2 regions of the Lactococcus sp. NH2-7C genome follow, and region 1 is predicted to be linked to the other one. Evidence: riboswitches for the same ligand, from Rfam matches in the RefSeq annotation. Region 1 holds a riboswitch; the other holds the start of a gene.
The links. Region 1 has a riboswitch for FMN ahead of QJV49_RS01150 (ECF transporter S component). Riboswitches for the same ligand answer to the same signal wherever they lie in the genome.

Region 1 (7,511 bases):
TCAGCAGTAGAAGTATATAGCCTAGCATGCCCAAAATTTGTTTCAATCGTTGAATCAAATGAAATGGAATCTGAAATTGCTAGAAAAGTTGTATCAGAAAGTCTTGTTCCACTAATCGGAAAAGTAGATACCTTAATTCTCGGATGTACTCACTATCCTCTCTTACGTTCCTTAATTCAAGAAACAATGGGGAAAGAGGTGCGTTTGATTGATTCTGGAGCAGAAGCTGTACGAGATATTTCTGTTTTGCTCAACTATTTTTCAATAAATGGACAAGAACGTCAAACATTAGAGCATCGTTTCTATACTACTGCAGGCGTTAATTCATTTCGAGAAATTGCAGAAAAATGGTTAAACATTGGACAACTTCAGATTGAACATACTGAAATAGAGAATTTCAATAAGGAAAAATAAATGGAAAAAAAACTTATAATCGCAACAAGAAATTCAGGAAAAACAAAAGAATTTAAAAAATTATTTGCTGATTTCGGTTATGAAATCAAAGATTTAACAGATTATCCAGAACTTCCTGAAATTGAAGAAACTGGAACTACTTTTGAAGAAAATGCTCGTTTAAAAGCAGAACAAATCGCAGAACTTACTGGGCAAGTAGTTATTGGCGATGATTCAGGACTTTGTGTTGATGTTCTTGGTGGTTTGCCTGGCATTTGGTCGCATCGTTTCTCAGCTCCAGATCCTACTGACGAGAAAAATATCGCAAAACTTTTACACGAACTGGCTCCAACGGCAATTACTCCGGAACGTAGAAGCGCACATTTTCATACTACACTTGTGGCGGCAAAACCAGACCGTGAGAGTTTAGTTGTGGAAGCAGATTGGGATGGCTATATTGCTCTCGCACCTAAAGGAGAAAATGGTTTTGGCTATGATCCTATTTTCATGGTTGATGCCTTTAGAACAGCTGCAGAATTATCAGAAAAAGAAAAAAATCAAGTCTCTCATCGCGGACAAGCCTTGAGAAAATTGATGGCTGAACTTCCAGAATGGCTTGACAAATAAGTTTAAATGAATTAACATAAATATAATTATGTAAAAGAGGAATGCTTATGTTTGTAGTAATGTCTGATTCGCATTATGACCGCGATGTGGTTGAATCCATAAAATCAAAATATTTAAATGAAGCAACTGCTATCTTTCATTGTGGAGATTCTGAACTTCCGAGTTCTGATGAAATTTGGCAAGGAATAACTGTTGTTGCTGGGAACTGTGATTATGATAGTGGGTATCACGATTTTCTTACACAAGAAGTTGAAGGAAAAAAGGTATTAATTACACATGGTCATCTTTTTTATGTTGGTTTAGGATTAGACCGTTATTCTTATTTTGCTGAGGAAAAGAAAGCAGATATCGCGCTTTTTGGACATATCCATCAACCAGTAGCACAAAAAATAAATAATATACTTTATGTAAATCCAGGTTCAGTTACACAACCTAGAGGAAAGTATGATATCAAAATGTATGCTATAATTGAGGTTGAAGGGGAAGAGTTCAAAGTTTCTTATCGAAATCTGCAACATGAACCTATCCCGGAACTACAGTTCAGACTCTAAGTCTACAAAGCTCTTTAAGGAGTAATTTGCATGATTGATAAAAAGATTGAGGACTTTATCTTGAATCAAAGTGAAACCTTTATGATTCCTGCCTCAAATGTTGCTGTACTTTATGCTGAGCATAATATTGCTCATGCAAAACTGATGCTTAGTCAGTATAAGTATTCACGAGTTCCAGTTTTAAATGAAAAAAAAGAATATGTTGGTGTTTTGGGTTTAACAGAAATAGTTGAGTTTGAAATGGAACAGAATTTCTTTTTTGAGAAATTACATAATACATCAATTTCGGAAATAGTTAATAAAGATGTTCAAACAGTTGGACCATCAGTAACTTTGGAAGAAATGATGCACAAATTAATTAAGGAGCCATTTCTCCCAGTTGTCAAAAGACAGGAATTTATGGGGATTGTTGTTAGGCAAGAAATATTAAAGGCCTTTAGTGCCTTTGCTCACGACTTTACAAAATATTATGAAATTACCAAACGAGATTGACGAGTATTTAGCAAGCAGAAATTTTTCAGAGAATACTCGTTCAAATTACCATTATGATTTAGTTTCTTTGCAGGCTTTCTTTAAAGATAAGTCACTCACAGCAGAAAACTTAGAACTTTACAAAATTCAAATTAGTAATCTTTCGCCAGCAGCACAGCGAAGGAAGATTTCAAGCGCAAATCAATACTTGCTTTTCCTATATCAAAGACAAAAAGTTGACCAGTACTTTAAACTTAAACAAGTAGTTCAAAAAAAATCACAGACTGCTCAAAGTTATCATCCAATGATTAAGGAATTTCCTGAGTTCTATGGTCCTGTGACTTGCCCAGGACAATTTTTAGCTTTATTAATTTTAGAATTTGGGCTAAATTTTGCTGAGATACAAAAATTGAAATGGGAAAATTTTAATTGGAACTTTAAATATCTTACAATTGAGAAAGCCGGAATAAAACGTGTTTTGCCAATTAGAGAAAAATTTGCCATAAGAGTTAAAGCCATTAACAATGCTGATGAATTATTCGCAAAATCTCGTCAATTTCTTTATACTGAATTGAAAAAATTTACGAATTATTCTTCCAAAGAAATTAGAGAACAGTATATCTTGCATCAAGTTAAAACAGGGAAGTCAATTTATGAACTGGCAACTCTACTTGGATTAACAACTATTACAACCCTAGAAAAATATTATAGATAGGAATTTACACTGTTTTTATTATGTAAACTATGATTAAAGAAATCAATATAAAAATTAAAAACTTCGAGGGACCTCTCGACCTTTTATTGCATTTGGTAAGTCAGTATGAAATGGATATTTTTGAAGTTCCATTGGTACCAGTTATTGAGCAATATCTTATCTATATCCAAACCATGAAAGAACTTGAATTGGAAGTAGCTGGAGAGTACATGTTAATGGCAAGTCAATTGATGTTAATTAAATCAAGAAGACTTTTACCAACAGTTACTGAAACTTTTATTGAAGATACAGAACAACTTGAGTATGATTTATTGGCTCAAATTGATGAATATCGGAAATATAAAATGTTGTCACAAGATTTAGATGAGCTTCATCAGGAACGTAGTCACTTTTATTCAAAAGCTAAGACAGAAATTATCACTGATGAAACTGTACTTTTGCAGGATAAATCTGCTTTGGATTTATTTCTAGCTTTTACCAAAATTCTTGAGTTGCAAAGACAACATTTTCAAGACGAAAATACAAAAATAGCAGCTGAGAAATTTACAATCGCTGATAAGATTTTAGAATTAAGTACTAGGTTTACAGAACAAAAAATATGTAAATTTTCAGATTTGTTTTCTAGATCTACTAATAAAGATGAACTCGTCACCACTTTTATGGCTCTTTTAGAATTAATCAAAAATCAACAGATTTCTTTTTCTCAAGAAGAGCTTTTTGGAGAAATTATTTTAGAAAGAAAAGAAACTAGTGAATAGGACAGCAAGTTGTGAACTCTTACTTTTTGTATCTGGCGAAGCTGGTTTAACTTTGGCAGAATTGTCAGCATTGACAGAAATGTCTAAACAAGCTTGTCAGCAACAAATTGATTACTTAAAAGAAAAATATCATTCTGATGAAGAATCTGCTTTGACGATTATTGAAACTGCAGGTAAATATCGCATGACCACAAAAGAAGAGTTTGCAGAAATTCTTAAAAACTATGCGAAAACTCCTCTTAATCAATCATTATCAAAATCCGCTCTTGAAGTTTTAGCAATTATTGCTTATAAGCAACCTTTAACTCGACTCGAAATCGATCAGCTCCGCGGAGTGAATTCTTCAGGTGTTCTCTCAACACTTCGTGCTTTTGATTTGGTTGAAAAGGTCGGGCAAGTTGAAGCACCAGGACGTCCAAGTCTTTATGCAACAACTGAATTTTTCTTAGACTATATTGGGATTAATCATTTAGATGAATTACCTGAAATTGATGAGTCAAGATTTATCGCAGAAGAACAAACCTTATTTAACGAAAGTGAAGAAAATGAGAATCAATAAATATTTGGCCCATGCAGGTGTGGCAAGCAGACGTAAAGCAGAAGAACTAATTTTAGCGGGAAAAGTAACGGTTAATAATGTTCCAATGACAAACTTGGGTTATCAAGTTTCAACTGGAGATATCGTTGAAGTTAATGGAGTAGCAGTTTATAATGAAGAACCCGTTTATTATCTTCTAAATAAACCAAGAGGCTATATTTCTTCAGTTAGCGATGACAAAGGACGTCAAACGGTAATGGATTTAATGCCTCAAGTTAAAGAACGTATTTATCCTGTGGGACGTTTGGACTGGGACACAAGCGGATTGCTTTTGCTTACAAACGACGGTGAGTTTACGAATATGATGACTCACCCACGTCATGGCGTTGATAAGGTCTATGTTGCTAAGGTAGAAGGCCAAGCGAACAAAGAAAACTTGCGTCCTTTAACTTTAGGTATGACTATTGAAGGTAAAAAAGTTAGTCCCGCCCGTTATGAGATTATCAAACAAGAGAAAACAAAAAATCATTCGATTGTTAGTTTAACTATCCATGAAGGACAAAATCATCAAGTTAAAAAAATGTTTGCGGCTGTAGGACTTCCAGTACAAAAATTGAGTCGTATTCAATATGGAACTCTTACATTGGATGGACTTCCAACAGGACAATTTCGTCGTTTGAGTAAAAAAGAAGTTTCTCAATTGATTAATGCAGCCCAAGGAAATTAAGCTGATTATCATAAAAGACAATCCTGATAAAGAGTTGTTTTTTTATTTCTTAAGCAAATCTTATTCTTGATAAGCAAACTATTTTTGTGCTATAATAAAACTATCTTCAGGGCACCGTGTAATTCGGGACCGGCGGTAAATAGGGCTTTGACCTTATGACTCCGCGATTCGCTACGGCGATTGAAGCAGTGAGAACCTGCTAGCGACAGTAAAGTCTGGATGGAAGAAGATGAACAATTTTTGTAGTGTAATCAACTTCGGTTTGATTACTGTTTTTAGCCAAACCAAAAATGTCTATCAACTTCCTCGAAATTTGAAGAATTATTTTCTCATATTTGGAGGTTTTTTTATGTCTAAAACACGTCGGATGGTATTAATTGCCATGCTTGCTGCACTATCAACAATCTTGTTATTGCCGATTTTGCAGTTTCCGCTATTGCCTGGAATTGATTTTATGAAAGTTGAACTCTCAATCATTCCAGTTCTTATTGGAGTCTTTACTTTGGGATTGGGTGATGGATTTATTATCCTCTTTATTCGCTCTATCTTATGGTATCTCCTATTTAATCAAGGGCCATCAACTTGGATTGGTGTGCCAATGAACTTCATTGCTTTGGGAATCTTCATGGCAATTGTTTGGTTCTTTACAAAGAAAAAATTCTCAATCAAAAACTATACAGTTGGTGTGGTTTTAGCAGCCATCGCATCAGTCCTTGTGATGATGGTATTGAATGTTTTCTACGCACTCCCTCTCTATCGTTTAGCTGCTGGCTTCGATGTTGATAAGATTTTTGTTGGAGCAACTCATCTTTTTAATATGGGTTCCCTATCAGTTACTTTGAATCCAACTTATCTTTTAACAGTAGTTTTACCTTTTAATGCTTTGCAATATATTATCTTTGCTCTGGTATTTGGATTGATTGTTGCAGTGTTCAAGAAAAACAAAGTCGTAAAATTTTATAATGCTTAATAAAAAAAGAGATTTCATTGATTTGAAGTTTCTTTTTTTATTTAAATAGTGAATAAGTGGGAATCTCACTTCATATAGTCTGTTTTAAACGCTTTCTTTATGGTATACTAATATTTAGAATATTATAAAATAAAATGGAATAGACTGTATGAAAATTTTTAAAGATTTATGGTGGTTTTTTAAGGCAGAGAAAAAAGGTTATGGCGTTGGTCTATTAGCCCTTTTTATCGTTTCTTTAACTCACTTGATTCCGCCTTTAATTATCGGAAAAGTTATTGACCATATTGTTAAGCGTAACTTGACTTTACCCTTAATTTTGAGTTTTTCTGGTATTTTATTGTTCACTGCACTTGTTGAATATGGCTTTCGTTTTCTTTGGTCCACAAATATCTGGGGCGAAGCCTTTAAACTGGAAAAAATAATCCGTAGTCGGCTTTTCAGGCATTTTTTGCGAATGGATACCCTTTTTTATCAGAGAAATCGGACTGGCGATTTGATGGCTCATGCAACTAATGACTTGCAAGCGATACAGAGTGTTGCTGGCCTTGGTGTTTTGACTTGGGCAGATTCTTTAATGACAGGTGGGATGACAATCATTGCTATGCTCTTATTTATCGACTGGCGCTTGACGATTATTGCTATCCTTCCTTTGCCTTTACTCGCGCTAGTATCTAAAGTTTTAGGGGATAAAATTCATGTGAGTTTTGAACATGCCCAAGAAACTTTCTCTGAGATGAATGATAAAGTCCAAGAATCGATTACAGGAATGAAAGCAATCAAATCTTTTGGCGAAGAAGAACAAGATATGGCTGATTTCCAAGTTAAGCTAGATAATATTGATAAAGCCTTTATCAGGGTCAATTGGATTGACTCAATGTATGATCCTTTAATTACTCTAATTGTTGGTTTATCTTATGCTTTAACCATTCTTTTAGGGGGCTACTATGTTGTTCATCACGTTTTAACGATAGGTCAGTTGGTTGCTTTTATGACTTATATTGGAAATTTGGTCTGGCCGATGTTTGCTATTGGTGTTCTCTTTAATGTTATTGAACGTGGAAGAGCTTCATACAGTCGAGTAGAAAAATTATTAGCTCAAAAAGCGGAATCAAAAATTTCCGAGGGAACTTTGAAAATGCCAAAAGAAGGACAACTGTTTTTTGATATTGAAAGTTTTACTTACCCAAATGAGAATGAAGGGCGCAATCTGGAGAAAGTTCAATTTAATTTAAAAGAAGGTCATGTTTTAGGTTTGGTCGGACGAACAGGTGCTGGAAAGTCAACGATTATTAAACTTTTAATGCGAGAGTTTGACCATTACAAAGGAAAAATTACTTTTGCTGACCATGATATTATGGATTATCAATTAGATGAATATTTGCCCGCGATTGGTTATGTTCCACAAGAACATTTTCTATTTTCGATGTCTGTCAGAGATAATATTCGCTTTGCCAAGATGTCAGCGAGTCAAGAAGAAGTTGAAATTGCAGCTAAAACAGCTGGAATTCATGATGATATTATTGCTTTTCCTGAAGGCTATGATACTTTGGTTGGCGAGCGTGGAGTTTCACTTTCTGGTGGACAAAAACAAAGGTTATCTATTGCGAGGGCGCTACTTATTCAGCCTAAATTATTGATTTTAGATGATGCGCTGTCAGCTGTGGATGCCAAGACTGAACAGTTAATTTTGTCAAATCTGAAGGATTTACGTCATGAAAGTTCAACGCTGGTTGTCAGTCACAGATTATCATCAGTAATGGA
Region 2 (7,511 bases), 280 kb from region 1:
ATCAGGAATGAACTCCGTGTGCGGACGTTCATTTTTATCTTCGGCATATTGAAGCGTTTCTAAGTCAATACCATAAGTCGCAAGTTCAGAAGTATTTCTAAGGTCTTCGACATTAAAAGAAAGCCAAGTGAGTTGTGGGTTTATTTTTATTTCTTGCATGATAAGATATCCTATGTTCTAATAGAGCCATTTTAGCAAAATTGTAATTTTTGAGCAAATAAATAAAAACAAAAATTTGATTAATAACTTTTATAGTCTGCTCATGATTTCATTGGATTACAAAAACATTTCCTAATTTTACAATTTGTTTTTCTTCTGATATAATGTTTGAATAGTCAGAATAGTAACATAATTAAAAATAGGAGATTTTAACATTGGAAAAACAAAAACATCCTTTCCGGACATGGAAGTCAGGTAAAATCTGGCTTTTTAGTAGCGGAATACTTTTAATTTTTGTTATTGGAAGTATAGGACTAACTGCTCAGGCAGACGAAGTCACTTCTAATACAGAAACAACAACACAAAGTAGTGATGTGACGACTCAAAGCAGTCCTGTAAGTCCAACTGTGAATTCTTCTCTTGCCGCTTCTGACTCGACAACTGAAGAACTAGCAGTAGTATCAAATATGGAAAATACAGCTCAAGCTTCAAGTTACACAAATATTTTAACTACTGAAAGTTCAACAGTTGACACAAATTTGGCTACTCAATCCAACCAAAGCTCAATCGCTATATCATTAACAAAAGCAAGTAGTGAAAGTTCAATAAATGAACCTGCGTCAACGATTGCAAATGAAACTACCACAACAGCAGATGTCACTACTCAAACCACAGCGACACAAGCTCAAACTAATAATCCAACGACGAGTTTATCATCAGAAAGTCAGGGAAAACCAACAAATCCCTCACAATCAAAAAGTCCAGAAATTACAAATATTCAAGTCACAGGAGCAGTAGATAACAATGCCACAGGTTCTGCTGTTTTTGACGGTGTGAATATCACGCTTCAAGGAAAAGACATTACCGATGATAACCTGCTTGATCCTAGTGGGCTACACTGGTCAGACCAAACACAAGTCATTGCTATAAAAGGCACAGCTACTGGACAACTCAATCAAGAAAATTTTGGAGTACAAGATGGTCCAATCATTCCCGCTACCACCTATACCATGAATGACGGAGATAGTGGGCGTATTACTTATGTCGGAAAAACACTGTCAGGACTTGACCTTGATATGATTTATACAGTAGCATCAAGTGACAAAGACAATTGGCAAGCCAATGATTCGCCTAAAATCAACTTACAGGCACTCTATAATTTACTCAACTATCGGAGGTTTAACTGATGTTCATAATTTACATACAAAATCAACAGTCCAAAAACGGTCTAAAATCCGTCTACAATGGAGTTTCTAGCTTTGTAGGTAATGTCTATAATAATTATGTTGCTCCTACTGTCAATTATGTGACCAATGCAGTTTCAAACGTCTATAATCGCTATGTTGCACCCGTTGTTAATACCGTGGTAAATGCAGGTAAGTCATTGATTCACACGGTTGGTGGATGGATCAATTCAGGAGTACATACGGTTGTAAATATTGCTTCCAATATAGGAAAAACGGTTTCCAAAGTGACCAAAACCATAGGAAGTTGGTTCCACTGATGATGAAAAGAAAAAAAGTCATACTGATTTTAACCGTCTCATTTTCATGTCTAGCACTTTTCATTGGTACATTATCATTTGTTGGAGGAAACCTAGGGAAATATTCCATATACTATGCCCAAAATCTTCCTCATGAAACAGGAACAAACTCCGTAATGACTGCTGTATTTAAGCATTTAGGAGATGTTTATATTCCGTACAATTCTTTGGATAATGATGGAAATAAAATGCTAGAAACCGAGGACAAAACCATTCATTATCAAACAGGAGGAATGTTCAGTCCTACTATGATAACTGTAAAATCTACAAAGGATGGCGATGTCTTGTTATCTTTGCAAAGTGATTCCCAATTTCCATATTGTATTTATGATTTTACAGAAAATACTTATTATGGTTTTAACCGAGCAGGAACTCTCGTTGCTGAATTTATTGATAGCAATACCAATGTTCTAAGTAGTCATCGGGTTTCGGCTTTAAATACGGTTAATAAGTTGCAAAATGAAATGTATGGCCCAATTATTTCTCATAGAAAAGTTCCAAAAATAAACCTTCAATTTATCTATAATTTTGTGAATGAAGGCAAATTCAAATAGGAAAATGGTTCAAGAGCCTATGGTAAAAATAAAAAAAGAAGCGTAAAGTTCTAATTGTTACGTTTAGCGTTTGTTTCACCGTGAATTTATCCTTGGTTGTGCTATTCCAAGGATGGGTGAATCTTGGAAAATATTCTGTTTATTATGCCCAGCATTTGCCTCATAAGGCAGGGACGAACCCTGTGATGGTTGCGGTATTTAATAATCTGGATGCCATATACATTCCGAATGCTAACTACAATGTTCCATTTGGAGGAGTGCGGGTGAAAACTAGCGAGGGGGATATTGATTATCGCTTTGAAGGATTAAAAAATAATGATATTTCGGTTTTCAAGAAAGGAGAATTATCTTTTAGTTTAAAACCTGAGGCAGGTGGTCTCGATTTAATTGACTTTGTAACTCCATATACATACAATTTTAATTCAAAGGGTGAATTTATTTCTGTGACTTATTCTGAAGAAACGACACCTAAGACAATAAAACCTACGCTACAATATATCATCATTGTTAAAGAAAAATTGAATGAAATGTACGGTTTTATTGTTTCTCATCGGCAAGCACCAAAAATAAATTTGCAGTGAATATATAATTTATTCAATTATAGGAGGTTTAATTCATGAATACAGTAAAAAAAGTTGCTAAATCAGTTGGTAATTGGTTTAAAAATCTATGGTGAAAAAAGAAAAGGGAGGTTTTTAAAAGTATTTCTGTCTATCATCATTTTTATTGTTTTTGTATTATTAATTAGTGGATATGGATACCGAAATTTAAGGGTTTATTCAATATATTATGCACAAAATATTTCTCATAAGTCAGGAACAGACCCTGTTATGTGTGCAGTTATCTTTAATTTATCAAGCGTCTATCTTCCACATGCGGATTGGAGCACAGAAATAGACAGATTCAAAGATAATCAACATTGGGTTCAGTCATATAATAGGTATTTCACATACAATTTTTCTCAATTTGATATAGAATATCACAGGGCAAATCAAGATTTTGTGAGTTTCAGTTGGTATTTTTTTGAGAATACATATAATTTAGTCATTTCTGATAAAAACAATAATATTTACAGGGCCTATGAATTTAATCGTTCGGGTAGATTGTTATCAATTGATATAGGAGATAAGAGTCGAACGATTCTTACAAATAAGAATAAAGAGATTTTATCCTATTGGAAAAATAAACTTTATGGTGATATCGTTCAAAAGAGAAAAAAGCCAATAATCAATCTTCAGTGGCTCTATAATTGGTTAAATTATAAGAGATTTAATTCATGAGAACAAAGGATGAAAATGATGAACAAAAATACACAGAAAACAGATACTACTCCGAAAAAGAAAAGAATTTTGCCATGGTTAATTCCTTTGATTATGGGGATATATTTTTATCTCTTGTGATTACCCTTTTTAGTGTTTCCAAAGTAGCGAAAATTTATCATAATGATATGCCTATGATAAAAAATGGATAATAGAGGGAATGGAGAGTGCAGAAGGAATAAAACTTACAAAATCAGAACATCAATGGGTTAAAGAGATGAATTTTAAAATGAGATTTGTTTTAAAGGACAAGACAGGAAAAATTCTTGGGGGCTTTGATTATAAAATTAAATAATATTTAACTATAGTGGACTTTAATAAAGTAGGGTGATGTTCGCTTGTACTATCTGTCTGTGAACTTTTAATGTTTGATTTTAATTTGTTAACTTAAAGAATACGTTTTTATTTCTTGACAATCTTTAAATTTAAATGCTATACTTTAGCTACAATTGAATAAATCTTCAGGGCAGGGTGTAATTCCCTACCGGCGGTATAGCCCGCGAGCTGCTTGCAGCATGATTCGGTGAAACTCCGAGGCCGACAGTATAGTCTGGATGAAAGAAGATAATAAAACCATAATACTCTATTCAGTATTATGTCTATTTAGCCTAAAACTCTGGAGTGAATTGATATAATTCACTCCATTTTTGGTTTTTTGAGCTGCTTTTTTGCTCAAAAAAAAATAGAAAATTTATCAAAAGACCCTGAAATTTTATTTTAGGGTCTTATTTTTTATTAGAAAGAATGAATAGATGAAAAAAGACGAATACTACATGGATTTAGCAATTGTACTTGCAAAAAAAGGAGGTGGTAATGTCAACCCTAACCCTCAAGTAGGAGCCCTTATTGTCAAAGAAGGGAGAATTATTGGTCAAGGCTATCATGAAAAATATGGGGAAGCTCATGCGGAAATCAATGCTTTTAAGCATTGTAACGAATCTCCCGAAGGAGCCACGCTTTATGTGACCTTAGAGCCTTGTGCGCATCAGGGAAAACAACCCCCTTGTTTTGAAGCGATTATAAAAAATAGAATTAAGCGTGTTGTTATCGGTCATTTAGACCCCAATCCCTTGGTTTCAGGAAAAGGAATTAAAGCAATGAAAGAAGCTGGAATTGAAGTTTCTATCAATGTCTTAGAAAAAGAATGTGAAGAATTAAATAAAATTTTCTTTTATTATGTTAGTCAAGGGTTTCCCTATGTCATGATGAAGTATGCAATGACTTTGGACGGAAAAATTGCGACATCAGCAGGTCAATCAAAATGGATTACAGGTGAAATTGCAAGACAGAAAGTACATCAAGACCGTTCACGTTTTATGGCAATTATGGTTGGTGTTGAAACACTTATTTTAGATGATCCAAAACTCTCTGTCAGGTTGGAAAATGGGAAAAATCCGATAAGAATCATTTGTGATACTCATTTAAGAAGTCCTTTAACTTCCAAGATTGTTTCTACAGCTACTGAAATTCCAACAATTATTGCTACAGCTGAGTCTGACCTCCAAAAACAAGCTCCTTTTCTTAAAGCGGGTTGTGAAATTGTCTTAGTTTCTTGCTTAGAAGGAAGATTGAATTTGAAAGAATTGACCAAAAAGTTAGGAGAAAAAGGGATTGATAGTATCATCTTGGAAGGTGGAGGGACATTAAATGCTTCGGCATTGAAAGCAGGGATAGTCCAAAAAGTTCAAACTTATCTTGCTCCTAAAATATTTGGTGGAAAAGACGCACCAAGTCCAGTTGAAGGGCATGGAGTTGAGCAACCCAATCAAGCCTATCTCCTAGAAAGGCCTCAAATAACCTATCTAGGAGAAGATATTTTATTAGAAAGTGAGTTTCTTTAATGTTTACAGGAATAATCGAAGAAATAGGGGAAGTGAGTCGTCTACAAAAAAGAGAAAAATCATCCAAAATTAGTATCCGTGCTTCCTTGATTTTAGAGGATATGAAACTTGGCGATTCTATTTCAACAAATGGTTTATGCCTGACCGTTTCTGAATTTAATCAAAAAGAATTTACAGCTGATATTATGCCGGAAAGTCTAAATCGTTCAAATCTTGGGGCTCTAAATGTGGGCGCCAAAGTTAACTTAGAACGAGCGATGCCATTAAATGGTCGGTTTGGCGGGCATATTGTTTCAGGACATATTGATGGACTTGGCCAGATTTTAGAAGTAAAAAAAGAAGAAAATGCCATCTGGTTTGAAATCAAAACGAGCTTAAATTTAATGAGATACATCGTCGAAAAAGGCTCAATTACGATTGATGGGATTAGTCTTACAGTTGCTCAGGTTAAGTCAAAATCTTTTAGTGTTTCCATTATTCCACATACGCTCAAAGAGACGATAATGGCAGATAAAAAAGTGGGCGATACTGTTAATTTAGAAAATGATATTTTGGGGAAATATATAGAAAAATTTTGGGGCGATAGTAGTTCTTCGATGAAAGAATCTTCATTAACTAAAGAAAAACTATTTAATATCGGATTTTTATAGGAGATAAAATGTTCCAACATAATAAAGTAGAAGAAGCACTTGCTGCACTTAAAGCAGGAGAAATGATTATCGTTAGTGACGATGAAAATAGAGAAAATGAGGGAGACCTTATCTGTGCGGCCGAATTTATCAGTCCAGAAATAATTAATTTTATGGCAAGAGAGGCAAAAGGATTGATTTGTGCACCACTCAGCGAAACTTATGCTAAGAATTTACAATTAGAGGCAATGGTAGAGAAAAATACGGATAATCATGGAACAGCTTTTACAGTTTCGATTGATCATATTGAAACTAGTACAGGGATTTCAGCTTTTGAACGAGCCTTAACCATAAAAAAACTTATTGATGCCGAGAGTTTACCAAGTGATTTTCGTAGACCAGGTCATGTATTCCCACTGATTGCCAAGAAAAATGGTCTTTTAGAACGAAATGGTCATACGGAGGCCACGGTTGACTTGTTGCGTCTGGCTGGTTTAAAAGAAGTAGGTGTCTGCGTTGAAATAATGGACGAAGATGGAACAATGATGCATAAAGAGAAACTGAAGGAAAAAGCGCAAGAGTGGGGCTTGAGATATATCACAATTAAAGCTATTCAAGAGTATCTTAAGCAAAATGAATTGCAAGTAGAACAGGTAACTAGAGCAAAACTACCGACGAAATATGGTATGTTTGATATTTTAGGATTTGTCAATAAAATAAATGGTGAGCACCATGTTGCTTTAGTTAAAGGAGATATTGGTGACGGTCAAGCTATTCTTTGCCGTGTTCACTCAGAATGCTTAACTGGTGATGCTTTTGGTTCCTTGAAATGTGACTGCGGTGAACAATTAGAAGAGGCATTAAAAAAAATAAACGATGAGGGGCGTGGCGTACTTTTATATCTTCGACAAGAAGGACGTGGAATTGGTTTGATTAATAAGCTTCGTGCCTACTCACTTCAGGATGAAGGATTTGATACAGTTGAAGCTAATTTAGCTTTGGGATTTAAAGAAGATGAGCGAGAATATTCGATTGGAGCACAAATTTTAAAAATAATTGGGGTGAAATCATTGAAATTAATGACAAATAATCCCCAAAAGATTAATGATTTTCAAAAATATGGTCTAGTCGCTGAAGAAAGAGTAGCTCTCCAAATCAAAGATAACCCCTTTGACCATGATTATTTAAAAGTAAAACAAAATAAAATGGGACATTTGTTTGACTAAAGTAAAAGAGAAAGTAAGGATAGAAATATGACAATTATTGAAGGAAATTTAAGAACAGACAATGCAAAATATGGGATTGTAGTTGCCCGATTTAATGAATTTATCAATGCAAAACTTTTGTCAGGAGCATTAGATGCACTGAAAAGACACGGAGTTAAGGAAGAAAAAATTGATATAGCATGGGTTCCTGGTGCATTTGAAATTCCCCTTATTGCCCAAAAAATGGCGGTTTCCAATAAA

Region 2: another riboswitch for FMN. It lies ahead of ribD (bifunctional diaminohydroxyphosphoribosylaminopyrimidine deaminase/5-amino-6-(5-phosphoribosylamino)uracil reductase RibD); the one in region 1 lies ahead of QJV49_RS01150 (ECF transporter S component).

Annotation. Positions count from the first base shown of each region.
Region 1 covers NZ_CP124538.1:242,112-249,622, reverse strand. Annotated here, with positions in the region: gene racE (glutamate racemase) at 1-414, shown strand, start outside; gene QJV49_RS01185 (nucleoside-triphosphate diphosphatase) at 415-1,020, shown strand; gene QJV49_RS01180 (metallophosphoesterase) at 1,068-1,571, shown strand; gene cbpB (cyclic-di-AMP-binding protein CbpB) at 1,602-2,063, shown strand; gene xerD (site-specific tyrosine recombinase XerD) at 2,041-2,757, shown strand; gene QJV49_RS01165 (segregation/condensation protein A) at 2,787-3,515, shown strand; gene scpB (SMC-Scp complex subunit ScpB) at 3,508-4,074, shown strand; gene QJV49_RS01155 (pseudouridine synthase) at 4,061-4,780, shown strand; FMN riboswitch at 4,879-5,015, shown strand; gene QJV49_RS01150 (ECF transporter S component) at 5,130-5,750, shown strand; gene QJV49_RS01145 (ABC transporter ATP-binding protein) at 5,899-7,511, shown strand, end outside.
Region 2 covers NZ_CP124538.1:2,558,807-2,566,317, forward strand. Annotated here, with positions in the region: gene QJV49_RS12730 (magnesium transporter CorA family protein) at 1-159, opposite strand, end outside; gene QJV49_RS12735 (KxYKxGKxW signal peptide domain-containing protein) at 375-1,346, shown strand; gene QJV49_RS12740 (hypothetical protein) at 1,346-1,663, shown strand; gene QJV49_RS12745 (hypothetical protein) at 1,663-2,256, shown strand; gene QJV49_RS12750 (hypothetical protein) at 2,373-2,837, shown strand; gene QJV49_RS12755 (hypothetical protein) at 2,904-3,536, shown strand; gene QJV49_RS12760 (hypothetical protein) at 3,533-3,727, shown strand; gene QJV49_RS12765 (hypothetical protein) at 3,736-3,870, shown strand; FMN riboswitch at 4,029-4,145, shown strand; gene ribD (bifunctional diaminohydroxyphosphoribosylaminopyrimidine deaminase/5-amino-6-(5-phosphoribosylamino)uracil reductase RibD) at 4,328-5,416, shown strand; gene QJV49_RS12775 (riboflavin synthase) at 5,416-6,066, shown strand; gene QJV49_RS12780 (bifunctional 3,4-dihydroxy-2-butanone-4-phosphate synthase/GTP cyclohydrolase II) at 6,075-7,271, shown strand; gene ribE (6,7-dimethyl-8-ribityllumazine synthase) at 7,299-7,511, shown strand, end outside.